One region of the Gordonia sp. G4 genome, then DNA from elsewhere that is predicted to be linked to it. Evidence: predicted binding sites of a transcription regulator. Region 1 holds the regulator's gene; the other holds the start of a gene.
What was found. Region 1 encodes LexA, which represses DNA repair genes until DNA is damaged. Its sites were predicted from a motif close to CGAACANNTGTTCG; they were not measured.
Positions count from the first base shown of each region.

Region 1 (5,504 bases):
TTCGCCGTCGACGCTGCGACTCCCGAGACCCGCGACCGGCTGCTGCGTCGCGGCATCGTCGCCCTCCTCGATCTGGCGATACCACCGCTGCACAAGCGAATCGCGGGATCCCTGGGCCCGGCGGCCCGACTCGCCCTGAGCCAGAGCCCGTATGCGGACACCGAGGCGCTGCTCGCCGACTGCACACGACGGGCCATCCGGGACACCGTCGCCGGCGTCGACGACGCCGAGCTGACGGCTCTTCGCTCACCACAGGCATTTTCGGGCTTCCTGGAGCGTATCCGGCCACGGATCACCGAGGCCGCACCGGACTACTTCTCGCTCGCCGTCGCGGCGCTCGAACGAATGGCGCCGGTCCGGGCGGCGATCGACCGGCACGCCGGTTCGCTGGCCGCCGACGACGTCGCCGAGCAGATCGACCACCTCGTGTTCGACGGATTCGTCGCAGCCACCGCCCGACGGCACCTGGAGAACCTGCCGCGCTACCTCGAAGGTGCGCAGGCACGTCTGGAGGCGCTGCCCGGGTCGGCATCGCGCGACCAGGCCGGTGTGGCGGTCATCGATCGAGTAGTCGAACGGTGGGCCCAACGACTCGAACAGGTGCCGGAACACCGACGGGCGATCGTCGACGACGAAGCGCAGTGGCTTGTCGAGGAACTACGCGTGGGATTGTTCGCCCAGCGTCTCGGTACCGCGTTTCCCGTCTCGGAGAAACGGGTCCTACGAGCTCTGGACCGGCTCGGCTGAGACGGTGTCGGCCCGCCCGCCGGACGCCGACTTCAGGTCGTCGATCTCGCGCTGGAAATCCTCCACCGAGTCGAACGACCGGTACACCGAGGCGAACCGCAGGTACGCCACTTCGTCGAGATCGCGGAGCGGACCCAGGATCGCCAGACCGACCTCGTTGCTGGGGATCTCGGCCGATCCGCTGGCGCGCACGGTGTCCTCCACCTGCTGGGCGAGCTGGGCGAGTGCGTCCTCGGCGACGTGTCGGCCCTGACAGGCGCGTCGGACACCGCGCATCACCTTCTCGCGACTGAACGGCTCGGTCACACCGTTGCGTTTGACCACGGCGAGCACGGCGCTCTCCACGGTCGAGAAACGGCGGCCGCACTCCACGCACGAGCGGCGGCGTCGGATGGCCTGCCCTTCGTCTGCGACACGCGAGTCGATGACCTTGGTGTCGTCGTTCTTGCAGAAGGGGCAGCGCATCGTGTCCTCACGCAGGTCGCGGGACGCTGGAACGCACCGAATCCGTGCGCCCCGCCGCTTCTCGGCCGGCCCCTGTGACATCGAGGATACCGCCCGGCCTCAGCGGTACCGGGGGGTGAGCAGGGGCTGGCCCACCTGCAGCGCACTCGTGGGCAGATCGTTCATCGCGACGATCTCGTCGATCACGATCTCGCGCGGCATCTCCGGCGCCACCCGGCCGGCGATCGTGCTCAGGGAGTCCCCCGCGCGCACGTGGACGACCTCCGCACTCACGGCGGCAGGGGTCATCGAGTCCGAGTAGTTCTGGCCGACGACGCCGAACACCCACACGACGAACGCCAGCCCGACGCCGGCGAGGACCGCCACCGCGGTGCGGCGACGGCGACGGAACACCGCGGCATCCGGCGCGAGAGGGCCCCGGCCCCTGGACCCCACCGCCGAGCCGCAGCTCGTGGCGCCGACACGCGGGGTCAGCGGTGACCCGCCCGCCGGACGGTTGCCTGCCGGCCGGTTGTCGACCGGGCGGCGACCGTCGGACAGCGGGGCACGGGTCCGGACGCGATCGGCGCGATCGGTACGCGCCCGAACGGTGTCGGGACGGTCGGTACGGACGGGAGCGACGAGAGTGTCGGTGCGCATGGTGCCCTCCGAGTGTTCGGTGCGAGATCCTCTGGGTGAGATCTTCTGGTGTGGTGTGTGGTGCTGTCGGTGTTCGAACTTCGATCAGGTGTTCGATGCACTGATGTTCGAATTTGTAGCACGGCGCACCGACAAAGTCTCGCGACACATCGAACAAATGTTTGAGGTGAGGGTCGCACTCCGCTAGGCTCGGACCCGGCTGAACATCCCCACCGGACATCCCACGGGCCATCTACCTGCACGTTCCGAAGACGAGAGGAACTGAACATGAGTGACACCGGCGACAGGCGCGGCCGAGCGCGGGGAGTCGACGACGAGGCCCCGATCGACGTCGCCGCCGCCGAGGCCTCACTCACCCCGCGACAGCTCGGGGTCCTGGAGGTGATCCGCCGCTCGGTTCGCGAGCGCGGTTATCCGCCCAGCATCCGCGAGATCGGCGACGAGGTCGGGCTCGCCTCGACATCGTCGGTCGCCCACCAGCTGCGAACGCTGGAACGCAAGGGCCTGCTCAAGCGAGATGCGAACCGGCCCCGCGCGGTCAACATCGCCCCGAGCGAGCCGCCGTCGCCGGAGACCCCCTCGGCCGGTCAACTACCCGAGCCGACCTTCGTGCCGGTCCTCGGTCGTATCGCGGCCGGTGGTCCGATCCTGGCCGAGGAGGCGGTCGAGGACGTGTTCCCGCTTCCTCGCGAGCTGGTCGGCGAGGGCTCGCTGTTCCTGCTGCGCGTCGTGGGCGAATCGATGATCGACGCGGCCATCTGTGACGGCGACTGGGTGGTGGTCCGGCAGCAGAACGTCGCCGACAACGGCGACATCGTCGCGGCGATGATCGACGGCGAGGCCACGGTGAAGACCTTCAAGCGTCAGGGCGCCAACGTGTGGCTGATGCCGCACAACGAACTGTTCGATCCCATCCCGGGCAACGACGCCGTGATCCTCGGCAAGGTCGTCACCGTGATGCGGCGAATCTGACCTCTCCGCCGACCGAACGGTCGAGCACTGCCGCGGCCGCTTCGCGCGCCGCGGCAGGATCGGACGTGGCCAGCGCGGCGTCGGCGGCAGCACGGCAGTCCTGTGTGGTCACCGCACCGAGCCTGGCCCCCACCGCGGCGGCCGCGGCGGGCGCACTGGACAGCGAGGTCACCCCGAGACCCACGAGGACGCAGGCGAGATTCGGATCGGCGGCCGCCTCACCGCAGACCCCGACCGGCTTTCCCTGTCGGACACCCGCGGCGGCAACACCCGCGATCAGGCTGAGCACGGCGGGTTGCCACGGGTCGGTCAGCCCGGCGAGATCGGCCGACATCCGATCGGCCGCCATCGTGTACTGCGTCAGATCGTTGGTACCGATGGACACGAAGTCCACCTCCGCGAGCACGGCCTCGGCGAGGATCGCCGCCGCGGGCACCTCGATCATGACCCCCGCGACCAGACCCCGACCCCGGACCTCCGCGGCGAACACCCGCGCCTCCGCCGGCGAGGCGATCATCGGCGCCATGACCCACGGCGCGACCTTCGAGCCGACGGCGGCCAGCGCGATCGCGTCGAGCTGATGTGCGCGGATCTCGGGATGCGCCAGGGCGATTCGATCCCCACGGACCCCCAGCGCCGGATTGGACTCGTCGGGATGCGTCACGAAGCGGAGCGGTTTGTCCGAGCCGGCGTCGAGGGTGCGTATCACCACCTTCCGCCCGTCGAAAGCACCGAGGACCTCACGGTAGATCCCGGCCTGCTCGTCCACCGACGGTTCGTCTGCGCGTTCGAGGAAGGCGAGTTCGGTGCGGAAGAGTCCGACACCCTCGACGGGGTGTCCGGCCGCGGCCCGTGCCGACGATCCGTCGGCGACATTGGCGAGCACTGACACACCCACGCCGTCGGCGGTGCGCCCCGGACCCGTCCAGCCGGCGACGACCTCGGCGCGTCGCCGGTCCTCCTCGACGCGTGCCCGGGCCGTGTCCGCATCGGGCTCGACCTCGATGCGACCGGTTGTTCCGTCGACGAGAACGGTTGTGCCGGGCTCGATCTCGGCCAGATCAGTGACCGCGACGACGCATGGGATCCCCAGCTGCCGCGCGATGATCGCGGTGTGACTGGTGGGGCCGCCCAATCGGGTGACGAGCGCGATCGTGCTCGCCGGGTCGAGGCCGGCGGTGTCGGCGGGCGCAAGATCGTCGGCGAGCAGCACCGACGGCACCTGCGGTGTCGGCACACCCGGCTCGGGCAGGCCGAGCAGTTCGGCGAGCACGCGGTCGCGGACGTCGTTGAGATCGGTGACCCGCTCGGCCATCAGCCCGCCGAGTTTGGTGAACACCGCCGCGAACTGCTCGGTGGCCGCGACGGCCGCGGCTTCGGCGGAGGCGCCCTTGGTGATGAGCGCCGTCGCGGAACCGATCCATCCCCGGTCCTCGGCCAGCCCCGCGGTCGCCGCGAGCACCTCCGCGGCCACCCCGGTGTTCTGGGAGGCGCGCGTGCGCAGTCGCGCAGCGACGGCCCCGGCAGCCGAGGCGAAGCGCGTCACCTCGTCGGCGCGGCGCTCCTCGGGGATCTCCACGCCGACGCCGAGCGTCTCCGGCGAGTGATCGGGCCGCTCGCCCGGCCACAGCGCCGGACCGTGCGCCAGTCCGCCGACCACCGGGGTCCCTGTCAGGATCTGCGCCATCGTCTTGCCTCTCACTCGACTATCGATGTGACCACCGTTACAAAAAGTGCTTGACTTGTCAACACAAACAGGCGTAAACACAATTACTACAACATCCAATCCCACACGCCTCAACAAGCGGGGTGGCTGGAACCTTCAGATCGGAGCGATGTGTACGCCGAGGAGAGACAACAGGCGATCGTCGACGAGGTGCGCGTCGCGGGGCGGGCATCCGTGGCCGCGCTCGCCGAGAAATTCGACGTCACCAGCGAGACCGTCCGTCGAGACCTCGCCGTTCTGGAGCGTGCCGGGCATTTGCAGCGTGTCCACGGAGGTGCCGTCCGCGCCGAGGTCATGCGGGCTCTGGGCGAACTCGGGATCGACGAGCGCGAGTCGAGCCAGATCGAACAGAAGACCGCGATCGGCCGCGCGGCGATCCGCTTCCTGCCGCCGGACGGCGGTTCCGTGCTCTTCGACGCCGGCACCACGACCTACCGCGCCGCCGAGGCCACCGCGCCGGATCGGAGACTCACCCTGTTCACCAACAGCCTGCCCATCGCCGGTCTGCTGGCCGGCACCCATCCCGACGGCCTCCATGCTCTCGGCGGACGCGTCCGCGGTCTCACCCAGGCCACCGTGGGCGTCGAGACGGTGGACGCACTCCGCCGGTTGCGCGTCACCACCGCGTTCCTCGGCACCAACGGTCTGAGCGAGTCCCACGGGTTGTCGACCCCCGACCCCGACGAGGCGGCGGTGAAGGCGGCGATGGTGGCGGCCGCACAACGCGTCGTGGTGCTCGCCGACAGCTCGAAGATGGACCGCGAAGATCTGTCCTCGTTCGCCGGGCTCGACGACGTCGACGTCCTCATCACCGACTCCGGGATCGACCCGGCCTTCTCGGCGGCCCTGTCCGCGCGCGGCGTCGAGGTGGTGATCGCATGATCGTGACGGTCACCGCGAACCCGAGCCTCGACCGCACCCTCGAACTCGGCGCACCGCTCGCCCGCGGCGAGGT
Region 1 is NZ_CM173442.1:3,930,993-3,936,496, reverse strand. It holds gene hrpA (ATP-dependent RNA helicase HrpA) at 1-747, shown strand, start outside; gene nrdR (transcriptional regulator NrdR) at 721-1,212, opposite strand; gene AC3B5T_RS17695 (LysM peptidoglycan-binding domain-containing protein) at 1,312-1,851, opposite strand; gene lexA (transcriptional repressor LexA) at 2,119-2,823, shown strand; gene AC3B5T_RS17685 (phosphoenolpyruvate--protein phosphotransferase) at 2,801-4,510, opposite strand; gene AC3B5T_RS17680 (DeoR/GlpR family DNA-binding transcription regulator) at 4,661-5,431, shown strand; gene pfkB (1-phosphofructokinase) at 5,428-5,504, shown strand, end outside.

Region 2 (5,504 bases), 1.0 Mb from region 1:
GCGGGTTCGGTCGCCGCGGCGCTGGAGGCGGTCCGGGCGGCGGCGCCGGGCCTACCGGTCGAGGTCGAGGTCGACTCGCTGACCCAGCTCGACGAGGTCCTCGGACTCGAACCGCAGTTGGTCCTGCTGGACAACTTCGAGCCGTGGGAGACCCAGATGGCCGTCCAGCGCCGCAACACCCGTTCGCCGGGCACCAAGCTGGAGAGCTCGGGAGGCCTGTCGCTCGACGTCGCGGCCGACTATGCCCGCACCGGCGTCGACTACCTGGCCGTGGGCGCCCTGACGCACTCCGTCACCGTCCTGGACCTCGGTCTGGACATCCCGACGCCCTAGGTCGCTCGGCTACCCGGTGTCGGTTCGGACGTCGACGTCGAAGACCTCCGTCCGGGCGATCACCCGGTTCCGTTCGTCCGCGAGCGCCACCCGGCGCGGATCGGCGAGATAAGCCTCGAGTGCGTCGCGGTCGGCGATGCGCAGGACCTGCACCTCGTGCGGCGAGCCGTCGTGTCCGTCACCGACCACTCGGCTGAGCACGACGCCTTTGTGCTCGGGGAGCAGGCCGAGAACGGTGTCCTCGTATCGGGTCAGGGCTTCGGCCGTGTCGGCGCGCCCAGAGCAGGCAGCAGAGGTGGATCGGCGATAGTGAGTTCGGCACTACCGGAGGCTATCGAGGTAGACCGCGACCGGCGACGGGCTTGTCGGCGTCGTCCGCCGGTATGACTTGCACATCATCTCGCATCGTCTTTGGCCAGCCAGCCAGCCGGCGAGCCAGCCAGCCAGTCACTCACGCACCTCGCTGTGGCTGATCGAGATGCGCTGGCCGCTGGTCCCACCTCCCCAAGGGTTCTGGGCTCGTTTGGCCGACGACTCGGGACCGCCGGAATCCTGTGCCAGCTGATCGTGATCTCAGATGCGGTCAGAGGGTGGCGAGTAGCTCCATGAGGTGGGCCTCGACGAGGGAGGGCCGGGATAGGGGTGGTCCGGATCGTGGTGGTCGGACGTCGATGACGTGACTGGTTTGCGACCATGAGCGGCGCGCGTCTTGGTGGTGGGTCGGCTCGGGGCGCGACTGGTCTGGGCGTGCTTGATCGCCGGACCTTGTTAGTGGTCCGTGGATTTCGTCGCGCACGGTGTTCAGATGCTCTGCGAACCGCCGGGGTATGTCGGGTCGGCGGTTGAGGCGCTCGGGGTTGGGCGGTGCGCCGGGTTCGGCGTTCAATCGCCAGGCGCAGCGGCCTTCGTCGGGTCCGGATCGGGCGATGCGGGTGGTGTATTGGCCGGGGTGGTCGCCGACCATTCGGTTGTGGCGTGGGCAGGCGGGGGCGAGGTCGTCGATGTCGGTGAGACCACCCTTCGCCCAATCCTTGTGGGCGTGATGCATGTCGACGTGGGTAGCGGGCTGATCACACCCGGGCGCCGAACATACTTCACCGTCGGGGCGGGCGAAGGAGACGAGGCGCTGTTCACGGGTGGCGAGACGCTTTCCCCGCCCGAAGTGCAGCGGGACAGCGGTGGCGTCTTTGAAGATCGCCAACCACGGTTGGACCTCACCGGCCATCGCGATCAGGTCCGGGATGGGCAGCAGGGTGCCGGTCGCGGTGGTCGCGAGACCGGCTTCGCGGATCAGGTCGCCGAGGTCGGCTTTGACGATCAGTTGCACGGGCAATCCGCGGTGCGACTTTCCAAGGGTCCCGTCGGCGAAACCTGCGGCCAGGGCGGCGTCGAGCGCGTCGTGATTGATCTGCGCGGGAGTACGGCTGTCACGGTCGGCTGCGGTGGTCAGGGCGTCGGGGTCAGCGGCCCCGGCCGGTCCGGACGGTGAGGCGGGGTCGTCGGGGTTGTTGAGTCCGGGTTTGCCCCACACGGCGAACATCATCGTCAACCGGGCGGCGAGTTCGGGGGTCAGCGAGCCCGATATTTTGGCGGTGCCGTCGGCGCGTTGGCGGCCGATCCACAGGTTGCGGCGTCGTTTCTGGTCGGTGTCATCAGCCAATGTGCCGTCGGGGTCGAGATGAGCCAGCAGCCGAGCGCCGAGTTGGGTGATGTCGGCGGGTGTGTGGTCGGTGGCGATCTCGGCCATCTGGCGTTCGGCCGCGACTTTCACGTCGTGGTCGATTCCGTGGGGGATCTGGTCGAGGACATCGAGGGCGGCCTGCACGTGTGCGGAGCCGACCGCTCCGGCGGCGAACGCTTCGGCCAGGGTGGGGTGTTCGGGTTCCAGGATGTCGCCGCCGAGGCTGGTGCGGGTGGCGGTGGCGTCCATGTGCTTACGGCGTCGCATCGGGTTGGAGACGCGTAGCCGGTGGGTCATGTACTGCATGAGTGTTCGGCACCCCGCTTTGCGGGGCAGGTCGCGGGCCTCGGCCTGATCGATCTGCCGGTCACCGGCAACAGTCAACCGTGCGATCGCTTTCTCGGTATCGGCGGCCACTTCAGCGAGTTCGGCATCGGTACACGGCGACAGATCCACCGACTGCATTTCGTCGAGGATCGCGTGCAGCTCGCTCGCCAACTCGACGGCACGCGGTTGCGGCGTCGCGGACTCGTCAGACATGGCCAACCCCCCAAGAACCGTTGCTGCGAATGTACGTTCGAGTGTACACGAAAACCGGGCTGCGCTGGATTTGAATCATATTGTCGCACAGAGTATTAATACGATACGCGGGCGGCGGGAACTGTCGGTGTGCTGTGATAGGCGCCATTCAATCCGGCTGACCACAGACATCAGGCCGGCGTGTGGGCACCTTCCCGACACCTACGCGCCGTGGTCGAGCAGCGAGTCGCCAGGATGTGCGCGCCACACGCGCTAGTCGCGGTGCCCACTGATCGCAGTCGAGGGTCGTCACCGAACGAAAACAGGGCGTCCTCCTCTTTCGCGATGCGCCGGTGGAGTCCGTCGACCTCGCTCCGGCATCCGGCCCGCTCGCTTCGCTCCCGGCGCCTGGCTCCACCTCAGGAGAACCCCGCATCACCCGCACCAGAAATCCGCTGGCAGCCGACACGTATCCTTGTCGGGTACATCAGCAGCCACCAGGAGAGATCATGCTCGCCCGAATTGACCTGCGCGGTAGCACGCCGACACTCGCCGAGTTGCGTCGCGCGCTGCCCCGCGGGGGTACCGATGTCAATGCCGTCCTCGACACGGTGACACCGGTCGTGCATTCGGTGGCGGAGAACGGGAGCAGCTCTGCGCTCGACTATGGCGAGAAGTTCGACGGTGTCCGCCCCGCGTCGGTGCGGGTGCCCGCCCAGGTCATCGCCGATGCTCTGGCCGGGCTCGACCCGCAGGTTGCCGAGGCGCTGCGCGAGTCGATCACTCGCGCGCGCAAGGTTCACGCCGACCAGCGACGGGAGACCACCCGCACCCAGGTCGTCGACGGCGGCGTCGTCAGCGAGAAGTGGATTCCGGTGCGCCGCGTCGGCCTGTACGTCCCGGGCGGAAACGCCGTCTACCCGTCGTCGGTCATCATGAACGTCGTCCCCGCCCAGGAGGCCGGCGTCGGCTCGCTGGTCGTCGCCTCGCCTCCGCAGAAGGACTTCGGCGGGTGGCCGCACCCGACCATCCTCGCCGCCTGCGCGCTCCTCGGCGTCGACGAGGTGTGGGCGGTCGGCGGTGCCCAGGGAGTGGCCCTGCTCGCCTACGGTGGCGCCGACACGGATTCCGCGGACGAGCCGAATGCCGTTCTCGACCCCGTCGACCTCATCACCGGCCCGGGCAACATCTACGTCACAGCGGCCAAGCGTCAGTGCCGCAGCGTGGTCGGCATCGACTCCGAGGCCGGACCCACCGAGATCGCGATCCTCGCCGACGACTCGGCGGACGCGGGCATCCTCGCCTCCGACCTCATCAGCCAGGCCGAGCACGACGTCCTCGCGGCGTCGGTGCTCGTGACCGACAGCGCCGAACTCGCCGACGCCGTCGACGAAGCTCTCGAGCAGCAGGTCGCGGCCACCAAGCACCGCGAACGCGTGACCACCGCCCTGTCGGGCGAGCAGTCGGGCGTCGTTCTCGTCGACGATCTCGACGCGGGGCTCGCCGTCGTCGATGCCTATGCGGCCGAACACCTCGAGATCCAGACTCGCGATGCGGCCGCGGTCGCCGACCGGGTGCACAACGCGGGCGCGATCTTCGTCGGGCCCTATGCTCCCGTCAGCCTCGGTGACTACTGCGCGGGCTCCAATCACGTTCTGCCGACCTCGGGTTCGGCCCGTTTCGCGTCCGGTCTGTCAGTACAGACGTTCCTCAAGGGCGTTCATGTCATCGACTACGACGAGGCCGCGCTGCGCGAGGTCGCCGACAAGGTGGTGACCCTCGCCGACGCCGAGGACCTGCCCGGTCACGGTGATGCGGTGAAGCAGCGCTTCGTCGGGAGCGCGGGCCGGTGACGACCGCCGATCCGGTGACGGCAACCCCGGGCAGCTCGATCACCGTCGACGACCTGCCGCTACGTGAGAACCTCCGTGGCAAGAGCGCTTATGGCGCACCGCAACTCAGGGTTCCGGTGATCCTCAACACCAACGAGAACCCGCACGCGCCGTCGCCGGCCCTGATCGGCGATGTCGCCGCGTCGGTGCGCGAGGCCGCCGCTGAGTTGCACCGCTATCCCGATCGCGATGCCGTCGCCCTCCGTGCCGACCTCGCCGCCTACCTGACCCGGGCCACCGGTGTGCAGCTCGGCGTCGAGAACCTGTGGGCGGCAAACGGTTCCAACGAGGTTCTGCAGCAACTGCTGCAGGCCTTCGGCGGTCCCGGCCGCAGTGCGCTCGGGTTCGTGCCGTCGTATTCGATGCATCCGATCATCTCCGACGGCACCGACACCACCTGGCTGGTCGCGGCGCGGGCGGGCGACTTCTCACTCGACACCGACTACGCGGTCGCCGAAGTCGCGAACCGCGAACCGGACGTCGTCTTCGTGACCTCGCCCAACAACCCGACCGGCGGTTCGATCCCGCTCGCGGACCTGCGTCGCATCGTCGAGGCGGCTCCGGGCATCGTGATCGTCGACGAGGCCTACGCCGAGTTCTCGGCGGCTCCGAGCGCCGTCGAGCTCATCGACGAGTTCCCGGCCAAGGTCGTCGTCAGCCGCACGATGAGCAAGGCCTTCGCCTTCGCCGGCGGCCGGCTCGGCTACCTCGCCGCAGCGCCCGCCGTCGTCGACGCGATCCAGCTGGTGCGGCTCCCGTACCACCTGTCCGTGCTGACCCAGGCCGCCGCGCGAGCCGCGCTGCGCCACAGCGACGACACCCTCGCCGGCGTCGCCGCGATCCGGTCCGAACGCGAGCGCGTGGTCGCGGCGCTGACCGCCTTCGGGTACCGCGTCGTGGACTCCGACTCGAACTTCGTGCTGTTCGGCGGCTTCCGGGATGCTGCGGCGTCGTGGCAGCGTTACCTCGACCATGGCGTCCTGATCCGCGACGTGGGCATCGCCGGTCATCTGCGGGTGACCATCGGCCTCGCCCCGGAGAACGACGCCTTCCTCGACGTCAGCCGCACGCTCGCCACC
Region 2 is NZ_CM173442.1:4,943,668-4,949,171, reverse strand. It holds gene nadC (carboxylating nicotinate-nucleotide diphosphorylase) at 1-333, shown strand, start outside; gene AC3B5T_RS22330 (hypothetical protein) at 343-534, opposite strand; gene AC3B5T_RS22325 (HNH endonuclease signature motif containing protein) at 917-2,554, opposite strand; gene hisD (histidinol dehydrogenase) at 3,043-4,386, shown strand; gene AC3B5T_RS22315 (histidinol-phosphate transaminase) at 4,383-5,504, shown strand, end outside.
Region 2: a site for LexA is predicted at 2,581-2,594, ahead of AC3B5T_RS22325 (HNH endonuclease signature motif containing protein). Genes of this name have one in related genera too.